Regions from separate parts of the Rhizobium sp. BT03 genome, predicted to be linked through region 2. Evidence: riboswitches for the same ligand, from Rfam matches in the RefSeq annotation. Region 2 holds a riboswitch; the other holds the start of a gene.
The links. A riboswitch is a leader RNA that binds a small molecule or an ion and turns the genes downstream of it on or off. The one in region 2 is predicted to bind FMN.
Positions count from the first base shown of each region.

Region 1: another riboswitch for FMN. It lies ahead of QMO80_RS21005 (6,7-dimethyl-8-ribityllumazine synthase); the one in region 2 lies ahead of QMO80_RS04955 (DMT family transporter).

Region 1 covers NZ_CP125640.1:4,327,461-4,333,660, reverse strand. Annotated here, with positions in the region: gene QMO80_RS21025 (adenylate/guanylate cyclase domain-containing protein) at 1-291, opposite strand, end outside; gene QMO80_RS21020 (hypothetical protein) at 453-677, shown strand; gene QMO80_RS21015 (GCG_CRPN prefix-to-repeats domain-containing protein) at 759-1,079, opposite strand; gene QMO80_RS21010 (SRPBCC domain-containing protein) at 1,262-1,708, opposite strand; FMN riboswitch at 2,255-2,398, shown strand; gene QMO80_RS21005 (6,7-dimethyl-8-ribityllumazine synthase) at 2,477-2,911, shown strand; gene QMO80_RS21000 (VOC family protein) at 3,071-3,760, shown strand; gene QMO80_RS20995 (DUF1194 domain-containing protein) at 3,936-4,712, opposite strand; gene QMO80_RS20990 (LysR family transcriptional regulator) at 4,821-5,723, opposite strand; gene QMO80_RS20985 (SDR family NAD(P)-dependent oxidoreductase) at 5,916-6,200, shown strand, end outside.
Region 2 covers NZ_CP125640.1:991,855-998,054, reverse strand. Annotated here, with positions in the region: gene lon (endopeptidase La) at 1-1,243, shown strand, start outside; gene hupB (DNA-binding protein HupB) at 1,450-1,725, shown strand; FMN riboswitch at 1,866-2,020, shown strand; gene QMO80_RS04955 (DMT family transporter) at 2,112-3,011, shown strand; gene QMO80_RS04950 (esterase-like activity of phytase family protein) at 3,092-5,302, shown strand; gene QMO80_RS04945 (aldo/keto reductase) at 5,488-6,200, opposite strand, start outside.

The sequences.
Region 1 (6,200 bases), 1.2 Mb from region 2:
CCCGATCCTCTCCTCCCAGACCGGCCCGAGCCCGGCAAGCCACTCGCGGCCGGCATCGCTGCGCGGCGCGGCGGCAAAGGCCAGCGCCTCGATGACGGCTCCGGTCTCGGCCCGCCACAGCCAGGTGCGCCGCGCGATGATCGGATGCGGCACCGAAAGCGTCAGCGCGCCGCCCGAAAGCGGCAGGCCGTCTGCCAACAACCGGCGCCCGAGCTCGGCCAGAAACCGTTCGGGACCGGGCGAGACCGCGGCCTCGTCAACCAGCCAGGCAAGGGGAGACGGCAGATCCATGCCCTAACATGACATCGCTCCGGGACATCAGCAAGAACGCCGCTCGCGGCCCTCTCCCTGTCGGGAATCTCATCACGGCGCAAAACAAAAAATAACACTTTAAACTTGCGCAGTTTTGGCTCCATTATGCGCCGTTCATCATCGTGTGATTGAGGGGTACGATGGGCACGATATTCTGGCCGAAAGATCCGCTGGATGGCAACGACATGACGCTGCTGACGTCGATCCTTCGGCGGTGGTGCGAAAGATATCAGGTCGAGCTGACCGCAGAGGAGAGCAGCCGCAAGGCGAAGGAGCTGATCGAATGGTATGAATTCGGCGTCAAGGATCCTGTCGAGCTCGAAGAACTGATTGACAGCAAACACTGGCTCGTCAGCACGGTTTAACATCAAGGCGCCGAAGAAACGTCCATAAAAAGGGCCGGCGAAGATTGCGCCGGCCCCATCGATCTGTCTCTGACTGCGACCTTAATAATCATCCCGCCAGCGGCGGCGATACTCGCCGCGCCGCTCATCGCGCCAGCGTGGACCATCCCAATCCCGGTGACGCCGCTCCCAGCCCCAGCGGGGCGGACCGCCGTAGAACGCCACCGGCGGCGGGCGTCGCCAGTTTCGCCGGCATTCGCCCCAGCGGTTCAGGTGCCAGCCGCGGCCACACGCATAGTCGACCTTTGTGACATCGCTTGTGACATTGCTCTGGACATTGATTGCCCCCATCGGCATCGCCTCAGCTGTGCCGATCGAGAGGCTGCCAGCGAGCAAGGCAGCCGCGATAGAAAGTGCCTTCATCGGAAACTCCATTTCATCCAGCCGCCCTCACCCTAGGGCGGCCAAATTGAACTGGAGATGAACTGAGCGTTCATGTTTGCGGGCGAAAAAGAAGCGCTTTCGGACGGCCGAGCGGAGCGCCGGCAGCCATTTCCCCGCAACGGCAACCGCTTCTGGACAAGCCTCCGGCCCGCAAAAGCCGTTCATGTCCTGCCGGAAAATGAGTCGGGACCCGGGTCACGCCCGGCAGCGACCTCGATCAGCCGCCCGAGGTAATGCGCCCAGCCTTCCGCATGGCCGGCGCATTGATCGGCGCTCGGCAGGCCGCTATGGGTGAGCCGCAGCAGCGTTCCGCCCCCCTGCTCGATCAGATCGATCTCGACCAGGCTCGACCCCGGCGGCACCACCTCGCTGCCGTCCCAGCCGAAGCTGTAAGCAAGGCGATGAACCGGCACCACCTCGCGAAACGAGCCGCGCGCAAAGCGGGCGCCGGTGACGTTGACGAGATAAAGCCCGCCCGGCTGCGGCTCGACCTCAGCTTCCGTTCCCATCCAGCGCAGAATCTTTTCCGGGTCGGTCATCAGCGCAAACACCGCGGCCGGCGGCGCCGCGATATGCGCCTCGCGGTGAACGACGAGGGGCTCTTGCATATCTCTCTCCCATGGTTTGCTATGGTCTTCCCTCGCCTCGGGCGGGATCGGCGGGTCATGCTGTTTTGACGGGGTGTCCTCACCCGGAGCATGTAGGGGGGCGTGCGCGCTCAGCAAGGGCGATGGAGACATTCCCCCCGACACTGGCTCGTCACCGTGCCCTTGCGCTCGGTGCACTCGCTCCTGTCGTCGCTCGCCCCCTCATCTGCCTGCCGGCATCTTCTCCCCGCTGGGGAGAAGGGACTCGTGGCGATGCCTCGCGCCCCTTGAGACCTGTGCTGCAGGAATGGCGATCGCGCAGCTTGCTCCCCTCTTCTCCCCGGCGGGGAGAAGATGTCCGTAAGGGCAGATGAGGGGGGTGAGGAGCATCAGCGACGAACGCCTTGAGCCCAAGCGAAAGGCAATTGAGGCGTATGATGCCCCTATGAAGGAGAGCGATCTGAAGATGCCGGCGCGCGTCCAGATCACTCGCGCCATTCCCATTCCCACACCACAATGAAAGCATTTCACCCTATTGCCAGCCGGCCACCTTGCCCCTATTGTCCCCGCTGTTCTCAGGGCGGGGTGAAAGTCCCTACCGGCGGTATGCAGTTTCGATTGCGAGCCCGCGAGCGCCTTCTTAAGGAAGGGTCAGCAGATCAGGTGAGATGCCTGAGCCGACGGTCATAGTCCGGATGAAAGAGAACGCGCGTTCCTACCGCCCTTGCGGCTGTCGGGGACGTTCGTGATCGCCTTGGGTGATGTGTCTGTTCGCCAAAGGAGATTACCATGACACCCACCCGCTACGCCTTTATCAAAGCCAGCTGGCACGCCGACATCGTCGACCGCGCCCTTGACGGCTTCTATCAGCTCGTGCCGCCCGAGCAGGTCGATGTGTTCGATGTTCCCGGCGCATTCGAGATGCCGCTGCTTTCCCGTGAACTTGCCGCAACCGGGCGCTATGGCGCCGTCGTTGCCGCCGCTTTCGTCGTCGACGGCGGAATATACCGCCACGAATTCGTCGCCCAGGCCGTGGTCGACGGACTGATGCGCGCCGGCATGGATACCGGCGTGCCGGTGCTGTCTGTTTCGCTGACGCCGCATCAGTATCAGGAAACCGAGCACCATAAGCAGATCTACCGTGCGCACTTCATCGAGAAAGGGCGTGAGGCCGCAAAGGCCGCGCTCACCATCGGGAAGACACGCGCCGCTCTTGCCGCGTAAGGCGGTTCCTCCGAACCGAGGCGGCGGGACCGATCCCGCCGTCTTCATCAGGTCAACGCCGACAGAATAATTGATTCGACGCCCCCGCCGCGCTGTGGTCCACTCCACCCCGACATGTATCGCCATTCTTAACGCATCCAGAACCCCAAGGAGCTGAAGATGAGCAATGCAATGCGCAGTGAACCCCCTATCGCAAATCCGAAAACACGGCCGGTCGACACCAAGCTCGAAGTGGTCGTCATCCCCGTTTCCGACGTCGACCGCGCCAAACGTTTTTACGACGGCCTTGGCTGGCGGCTCGACGCCGACTTCGCCAATGATGCCGATTTCCGGGTGATCCAGTTTACCCCGCCCGGCTCCGGCTGTGCGATCATCTTCGGCCAGAACATCACCGCCGCGGAACCCGGCTCCGCCCAGGGGCTCTACCTCATCGTCTCCGACATCGAGGCCGCCCGCCGCGATCTTATTGCCCGCGGCGTCGAGGTCAGCGAGGTGTTTCATGACGCATCGGGCGTCTATGCCGGCAAGGACGAACCCTATCTCTTCGGACGGCTGAGGATCGCCGGCCGCGATCCCGAACACCGCAGCTATCGCTCCTTCGCCTCGTTCAAGGACCCCGACGGCAATGGCTGGCTGTTCCAGGAAGTCACCGAGCGCTTGCCCGGACGCATCGACGCCGACGAGACGGCCTTTGCGACGTCGAGCGACCTTGCCTCAGCGCTGCGCCGCGCGGCGACCGCCCACGGCGAACACGAAAAGCGCAATGGCGGCAAGCACGACGAGAACTGGCCGGACTGGTACGCCGAATACATGGTCAGCGAACGGGCCGGCCGGGAGCTGCCGTTATAGATGGCGGTAAAGGACGCAGACGCTGGTCGCGTCTGTGTTCCCTCTTAATAATGCTGCAGTCCGCTTGCCTTTCGCTTGCCGCTCAAGGCCAGGCGAAGGACAATAGCGGGCCACACGGCACGTCTTTCATTGTCTCTCGCTTCACCCCGAGCGAAAGCGCCGTCAAGCCACCCCATCACCGCTCAAACATATCCCGCCACTGCTTTTCTCCCATCATGCAGTCTGTCGCCGAGCCGGCCTCGGCAATTCTCTGCATCGTTGGCGGCGGGGAAAGGCCACTGATCTCCAGCACCAGCTTGCGGCGCACGGCAACGGCGAAATCCTCGATCTTGCGCACCGGCAGCACGAAGGCGCCGGGGCCGCCGATCACGCAATCGGCGTAATATGTGTCGAGCCCGTTGGGCGCATCGGAGGGCCGCAGCATGATGGCAAGGCCGTTGATGATCATGCCTGAGGCCACCGCCTCGTCGCGGGCAGGTGCGACCGGATCGCCGGAATTGTTCGGGCCGTCGCCGGAGACATCGATCACCTGCCGCCTGGACGGAAACGGACTGGAAACGATCATGCCGGCGCCCTGGGCGATCGCGGTGGAGATCGATGTGCGCCGTTGCGTGGCGATCGGCCGGGCTTCGATCTTGCCGGCAAAGGCGATCGCGTCCTCTTCCGTCTCGATCACCTGCCAGTCGATCACCGAATCCTGGACGACGTAGCCTGCCCATTCGAAATAGCTGATGGCAATGCGCCCGGTCAGACCGCCCCTCACCGCATTAATGAATTCCTGGTGCTTGAGCGCCTCGACATACCCCTCGCGCTGAATGCCGATCTCTTCGAAATCCATCGACCGCGAGGTGTCGACGGCGAGCACGAGGCTGACGTCAACCTCGTTCGTCCCCGCCTGTGCTGCCGGGACGAGGCCGGAAAGCCCCATGAGCACCGCAACTGTCGTCAGCATCGGTAAATCCCCGCGCCATCCAAGCCAGCGAACTCTAACACAGCTTGATCGAGGAAGGACGCGCAGCCGCGTGCACGGCTTCAATTTTCGGTGATGGCATCGGGTGCCTCAATGCAGGGGAAGCCACAAGGGGGTCTTCCACGCCTTCAGCGCCTCGAGAAAGACCTGCAGGCGCGAGGGCAGGAAGCGGCGTGTCGGATAGACCGCATGCACGAATATCTCCTCGGACGACCAGTCCGGCAAGAGGCGGATGAGCTCGCCTCTTCTGATCTGATCGTCGCAATAGGTGGAAGGCAGCAGGCCGATGCCGTGTCCGCGATAGGTGAAGGCGCTCACCGCTTCGAAATCCCGGCTCGATACCGGCCCCGACACCTGCTGGCGGACCGATTTGCGGCCGCTGACGAGATGCCATTCCGCTTCGCCGTTACGGCCGTTCAGCAGCACGCACTGATGATCCTTCAGGTCTTCGGGCTTCGAGGGAGGCGCCCTGCCCTTCATATAGTCCGGCGCCGCGACCAGATAGCGCACGCTCTTTCCGAGCCGCTGCGCGACGATCGACGAATCCTTGAGTTCGCCGAAGCGGATGCCGAGATCGATATTCTCGGCGATCAGATCGAGGAACAGGTTGGTGACGAAGAGATCGATCCGGATTTCGGGATAGGTCTTCAGGAAGGTCGAAACGAATTCGTAGAAAACCTCCTGCCCGAAGATGACGGGCACGGAGATCTTCAGCAAGCCTTCCGGCTTTCTCTGGGTTTCCGTCAAGGCCTGCTCGGCGTCGATAAGATGGGAAAGCGGCTCGCTGCACTGATCGAAATAGGCGCTGCCCTGCGCGGTCAGGCTGAGCTTGCGGGTCGTGCGCTGCAGCAGCGTCACGCCGAGTTGCTCCTCCAGCGACGTCACCTTCCGGCTGACGGTCGAGACCGGCATGCCGAGAGAATGGGCGGCACGGCTGAAGCTGCCGTAGCGCGCCACCGTCACGAAAACCGCGATGTCGTTCAGGTCCGCCATGCCGCGATTTTTGCATAGATGCAAAAGAGAATCCAGATATTTCCATCTAATCGAGGAATGGAGTTTTCCCCATATTCACCTTGCGAAAACAATCACAACCCGATGGAGGCGCATTCGCAGCCGCCCCATCTCGAGCGACCCGGCCTTCGCAAGCGCAGACCTCCGTTGCCCGACCAAATTATGGAGTTCAACATGACTACCGCAAAGACTGTCATCGTCACGGGCGCCTCCCAGGGTATCGGAGCCGGGCTCGTCAATGCCTTCATCGAGCGCGGCTACAATGTCGTCGCCACCTCGCGCCAGGTCAGCGCCTCGGATGCCTTTCGGGCTTCGGAGAAGCTGGCGCTCGTCGACGGCGATATCGGCGATGCCGAAACCGCCGCACGGGTCGCACAGGCCGCAATCGACCGGTTCGGCTCGATCGACGCCCTCGTCAACAATGCCGGCATTTTCTTCACCAAGCCGTTCGTCGATTAC
Region 2 (6,200 bases):
AATCCGCGGTCACCGCCGCACCTATATCGGCTCGATGCCCGGCAAGGTTATCCAGTCGATGAAGAAGGCGAAGAAGTCCAACCCGCTCTTCCTGCTCGACGAGATCGACAAGCTCGGCCAGGACTATCGCGGCGATCCGTCTTCGGCCCTGCTCGAAGTGCTCGATCCGGCGCAGAACTCGACCTTCATGGACCACTATCTGGAAGTCGAATACGACCTGTCGGACGTGATGTTCATCACGACGGCGAATACGCTGAACATCCCGGCGCCGCTGATGGACCGCATGGAGATCATCCGTATCGCCGGCTACACCGAAGATGAAAAGCGCGAGATCGCCAAGCGGCATCTGCTGCCGAAGGCCATCAAGGAACATGCGTTGCAACAGGAAGAATTCTCGGTCAGCGACGACGCCCTGATGGCGATCAGCCAGCAGTACACCCGTGAAGCCGGTGTGCGCAGCTTCGAACGCGAACTGATGAAGCTCGCCCGCAAGGCGGTCACCGAGATCATCAAGGGCAAGACGAAGTCCGTGCATGTGACGGCTGCCAACATCTCCGACTATCTGGGCGTCCCGCGCTTCCGCCACGGCGAAGCCGAGGGCGAGGATCAGGTCGGCGTTGTCACCGGCCTTGCCTGGACGGAAGTCGGCGGCGAACTGCTGACCATCGAAGGCGTGATGATGCCGGGCAAGGGCCGCATGACGGTCACCGGCAATCTGAAGGAAGTCATGAAGGAATCGATCTCGGCAGCGGCCTCCTATGTCCGCTCGCGCGCTGTCGATTTCGGCATCGAGCCGCCGCGCTTCGACAAGAGCGACATCCACGTGCACGTGCCGGAAGGCGCGACGCCGAAGGATGGCCCCTCGGCCGGCGTCGCCATGGCGACCGCCATCGTCTCGATCATGACCGGCATTCCGGTGAACAGGCATGTGGCCATGACCGGTGAAATCACCCTTCGCGGCCGTGTGCTGCCGATCGGCGGTCTCAAGGAAAAGCTGCTCGCAGCGCTTCGCGGCGGCATCAAGAAGGTGCTGATTCCTGAGGAGAACGCCAAGGACCTGGCGGAGATTCCTGACAACGTGAAGAACAGCATGGAGATCATCCCGGTGTCCCGCATGGGCGAGGTGATCAAGCATGCGCTGATCCGGCGGCCGGAGCCGATCGAATGGGACGGCACCGTGGAAACGCCTGTGATCACGTCGGTCGAAGGCCTCGATGAGACGGGCGCAACCATAGCGCATTGAGCGGCCTTGGCCACATTTATGCCCCATTGGCTGAAAAGACGGAAAAAGGCTGGCGAAAACGCCAGCCTTTTTTGTGAAAACGTCATGGAGACGCTTGCTTTTCCTTGATTTGCAGGGCTTTTGGGTTCCCGGCGGGCCTGATGAAACCTATTCTGCGCCTAGCTTACTTTTGAGTCGTTTCGTACCATTTAGAAAGGGGTGGAAACATGAACAAGAATGAACTCGTGTCCGCAGTCGCCGAAAAGGCAGGACTGACGAAGTCTGACGCGGCTTCCGCTGTTGACGCGGTTTTTGACGTTGTCCAGGGTGAACTCAAGAACAAGGGCGATATCCGCCTCGCAGGGTTCGGCAGCTTCACCGTTTCTCATCGTGCCGCATCGAAGGGCCGGAACCCGTCGACGGGCGCTGAAGTCGACATTCCGGCTCGCAACGTGCCGAAGTTCACGCCCGGCAAGGGCCTGAAGGACGCCGTCAACGGCTGATCTGAGATTATCCGCCAGCCGTAAACGAGACCGGCTGTGCAGGATTTTTTGAGGGGTTCGGCTTTGCCGGACCCCTTTTTGATTCAGGCTCGCTTTGTTTTGGCAGGTCTTGCCGTCGCGCCGGCTTTGATCTACGAGATTTCTGTTCTCAGGGCGGGGTGAAACTCCCCACCGGCGGTAGAGGGTCTCGGCCCAAGCCCGCGAGCGCCTGCTTCCGCGCCCATGCGGGGGGAGGGTCAGCAGATCCGGTGCAATTCCGGAGCCGACGGTATAGTCCGGATGGAAGAGAATGAGCATGGCCGCGTGCGGGCAGGGGACTGCCGGCATTGTGTGCCGCCGCCTCATGCGTCCTGATTTATGTTGGTCCCTAGTTGCGGATGAAGAGCATGAATCAGAAATCCCTTGCAGCCTCGCAGTCCCGCGCCTTTGTCGGCGCCGCTTTCATGGTGCTTGGAGGTATGGCCTTCTCGCTCCTCAACGTCGTCACCCAGTGGCTGACCATGAAGCTCGCCTTTCCCCCGGCCTCTGCGGCCTTCTGGCAATACGGCTTCGCCTTCCTTTTCTCCTTGCCCTTCCTGCGCAAGGTCGGCCTTTCCGCCATGCGTACCGATTACCCATGGCGGCATGTCGTGCGAGTGGTCTTCGCCGCGCTTGGCGTCGAGGCCTGGGTGTCCGGCCTCGCTACGGTCCCGATTTGGCAGGCGATCGCCCTCGTCATGACCTCGCCCTTCTTCATCATTCTCGGTGCCCGGCTCTTCCTCGGCGAACGCGTCGGTCCCGCCCGCTGGACGGCGACCGGTGTCGGTTTTGCCGGAGCAATGATCATCCTGCAGCCTTGGTCGGACAGCTTCTCCTGGTCGGCGCTGTTGCCCGTTCTCTCGGCGCTGCTCTGGGGCGCGTCGTCGCTGATCACCAAGAACCTCACCGGCATCGAGAAGCCGGAGACGATCACCGTCTGGCTGCTGGTGCTGCTGACGCCGATCAATGGCGGGCTGGCGCTTGCGGCGGGTTTTGCCGTGCCGACGGGCGCAACGCTTGCGCTTTTCCTGCTGGCAGGCCTGCTGACGGTCGTGGCGCAATATCTGCTGACCCTTGCCTATGCCAGTGCCGACGCCGCCTATGTGCAGCCGTTCGACGACCTGAAGCTGCCGCTGAACGTGCTCGCCGGCTGGCTGTTCTTCGGTTACGCGCCGGCCGGCTATTTGTGGCTGGGCGCCGCGCTGATTCTCTCCGCGTCGCTCTTCATCATGAGGAACGAGATGCGTCGGGAAAGGCAAGCTGCCTGAGGCGATCCGCAGCAAATGTCGCAGCTGTCATGTGTCTGTCATGGCGGTCCCGCAAAAAACCTCTGTTCGATCTTTCGACAATGGGGGTTTCCATGACAATTTCATCGCGCAAGGCAGCGCTCGCTGCCGTGCTTCTCGCATCCGTTGCCTCTCCGGCCGCGGCCGAACCGGTCTTCAACCGCATCGCCTCTTTCCCGGTCGCAGAGAACCTGCCTGATGACAAGGACAAGCTTTCGGCGACGTCGGCCGAAATCATCACCGCGACCGACGATGGCAACACGCTGATCTATAGCGACAGCCCGCTCGGCGCGATCGGCTTCATCGACATTACCGACGCCAAGGCGCCGAAATCAGGCGGCGCGCTGATGATGGACGGCGAACCGACCTCGGTCACCTCGAGCGCCGGCAAGGCGCTGGTTGCCGTCAACACCTCCGAAAGCAAGGCGAAGCCCTCGGGCCGCCTTTCGATCGTCGACGTGGCGACGAAGACGATCGACAACAGCTGCGATCTCGGTGGCCAGCCGGATTCGATCGCGCTCAACAAGGACAAGACGCTCGGCACCATTGCGATCGAAAACGAGCGTGACGAAGAGGTCAATGACGGCAAGATCCCGCAGATGCCGGCCGGCGATCTCGTCGTCTTCCAGCTCAAGAACGGCACCGTCGATTGCGCCACCATCAAGCACGTGGCGCTGACCGGCCTTGCCGGCGTCGCCCCGGAGGATCCGGAGCCGGAATTCGTCGCCTTCAACGGCCTGAACGAGATCGCCCTGACGCTGCAGGAAAACAACGAGATCGTCATCATCGACGCCAATACGGCTCAGGTGAAAACGCATTTCTCCGCCGGCAGCGTCGATCTCACCGGCATCGACACCAAGCGGGACGGCGCCCTGAAATTCACCGGCGAATCGAAGGGCGTGCCGCGCGAGCCCGACGCCGTGAAATGGCTTGATGATAACCGCCTCGTCGTCGCCAATGAAGGCGACTATCAGGGCGGCTCGCGCGGTTTCACCATCTTCGACAAGACGGGCAAGCTTCTCTACGAATCGGGTGCATCCTTCGAACGCGCCGTCGCCCATATCGGCCACTATCCGGAAAGCCGTTCGAGATCGAAAGGCGTCGAGCCGGAAGGCCTCGAAGCGGCAAAATTCGGCGATGAACAATATTTCTTCCTGCTCGCCGAGCGCGCCTCGGTCGTCGGCGTCTATAAGGATACCGGCGCCGATCCCGAGCTCCTGCAGTTGCTGCCGTCCGGCATTTCGCCGGAAGGCGCGATCGCGATTCCCCAGCGCAATCTGCTGGCGACCGCCAATGAACTCGACCTCGGCAAGGACGGCGGCGCGCGCTCGCATGTGATGATCTACCAGCGCGCGGAAGGCGAAAGGGCCTATCCACAGATCGTCTCTGCGGAAAAGGACGGCAATCCGATCGGCTTCGCCGCCCTTTCCGGCCTCGCCGCCGTGCCTGGTAAACCGGGCATGCTCTATGCCGTCAGCGACAGCGTTCTCGGCTCGCAGCCGACGATCTACACGATCGATGCCAGCAAGAAGCCGGCGGTGATCACCGATGCGCTCATCGTCAAGCGCGACGGCGCCCCGGCCCAGAAGCTCGACATCGAAGGCATCGCGGTGGCCGCCGACGGCTCGTTCTGGCTCGCCTCGGAAGGCTACAGCGAGCGTCTCGTCCCACACGCCCTCTACAACGTCAACGCCAAAGGCGATATCAAGGCCGAGATCGCCCTGCCGAAGGAACTCGCCGCCAACGAAATCCGCTACGGCTTCGAAGGCGTCACCATTGTCGGCACCGGCGACGATGCCACGCTCTGGATGGCTGTCCAGCGCGAATGGGGTGACGACGAGAAGGGCTTCGTCAAGCTCGTCTCCTACAATCCGAAGAAGAAGGAATGGGGTGCCGTGCGCTATCCGCTCGACAAGACCGAAAGCGGCTGGGTCGGCCTGTCTGAAATCTCGGCGCAGGGCGACAGCGTCTACATCATCGAACGCGACAACCTCGTCGGCGACGCTGCCAAGCTGAAGAAGCTCTACAAGGTGGCGATCTCGGAACTGAAGCCCGCCAAGCTCGGGGCCGAGCTGCCGGTGGTCAAGAAGACCGAAGCCCACGACTTCCTCGGCGAACTGAAGAGCGCGACCAACGGCTACGTGCTCGACAAGCTCGAAGGCTTCACCTTCGACGCCTCAGGCAAGCCCTATGCCGTCACCGACAATGACGGCGTCAGCGATTCCTCCGGCGAGACGCTGTTCTTCCCGGTTGAGCTGAACGCGACGAACTGAAAGCTGCCCTCACCCTAACCCTCTCCCCGTAAAACGGGGAGAGGGGACGTGCCAAACGAGACGTAGCGAGGAACGGAGAGGTTGCGGCTATTCTCCTTCGCCCCGTTTACGGGGAGAAGGTGCCGGCAGGCGGATGAGGGGCTGCTCTCCGTCGTGCCGCAGCCCTCAAAACAGGCAACCGCACGCTACCAGCGCTGATGCACATGCGGCGCGATCAGCCGCTCGTAGATCTCGCGTGTCGCCGCCATGACATCGGCCGACAGCGGCGCCAGATCGGCCGCCGCCGCATTGGCTCTTGCCTGTTCGCCGTTGCGGGCGCCGGGGATGACGACGGTGACGGCGTCAGTCATCAGGATCCAGCGCAGCGCGAAGGCGGCCATGGTGGCGCCTGCGGGCACCAGCTTGCGCACCTCCTCCACCGCCTGCAGGCCGACCTCGAAGGGCACGCCGGCAAAGGTTTCGCCGACATCGAAGGCCTCGCCGTGACGGTTGAAATTGCGGTGGTCGTCGCTGGCAAAGTGCGTTTCCCCGGTGATCTTGCCGGAGAGCAGACCGCTGGCCAACGGCACGCGGGCGATGATCGCCACGTTCCTGCGGCGCGCCTCCTGGAAAAACAGGTGGTCGGGGCGCTGGCGGAAAATGTTGTAGATGATCTGGATGCTGACGACGCCAGGATATTCGATCGCCTTCAGCCCGTCCTCGACCTTTTCGACGCTGACGCCATAACCCTTGATCTTGCCGGCCTTCTGCAGCGCATCGAGACCTTCGAAGACCTCCGGCTGGTAAAACACCTCGCGCGGCGGGCAGTGAAGCTGCACGAGGTCGAGACTGTCGACGGAAAGATTCGCAAGGCTGCGGTCGATGAAGCCTTCGAGGTTCGCCTTGGTATAGCCTTCGG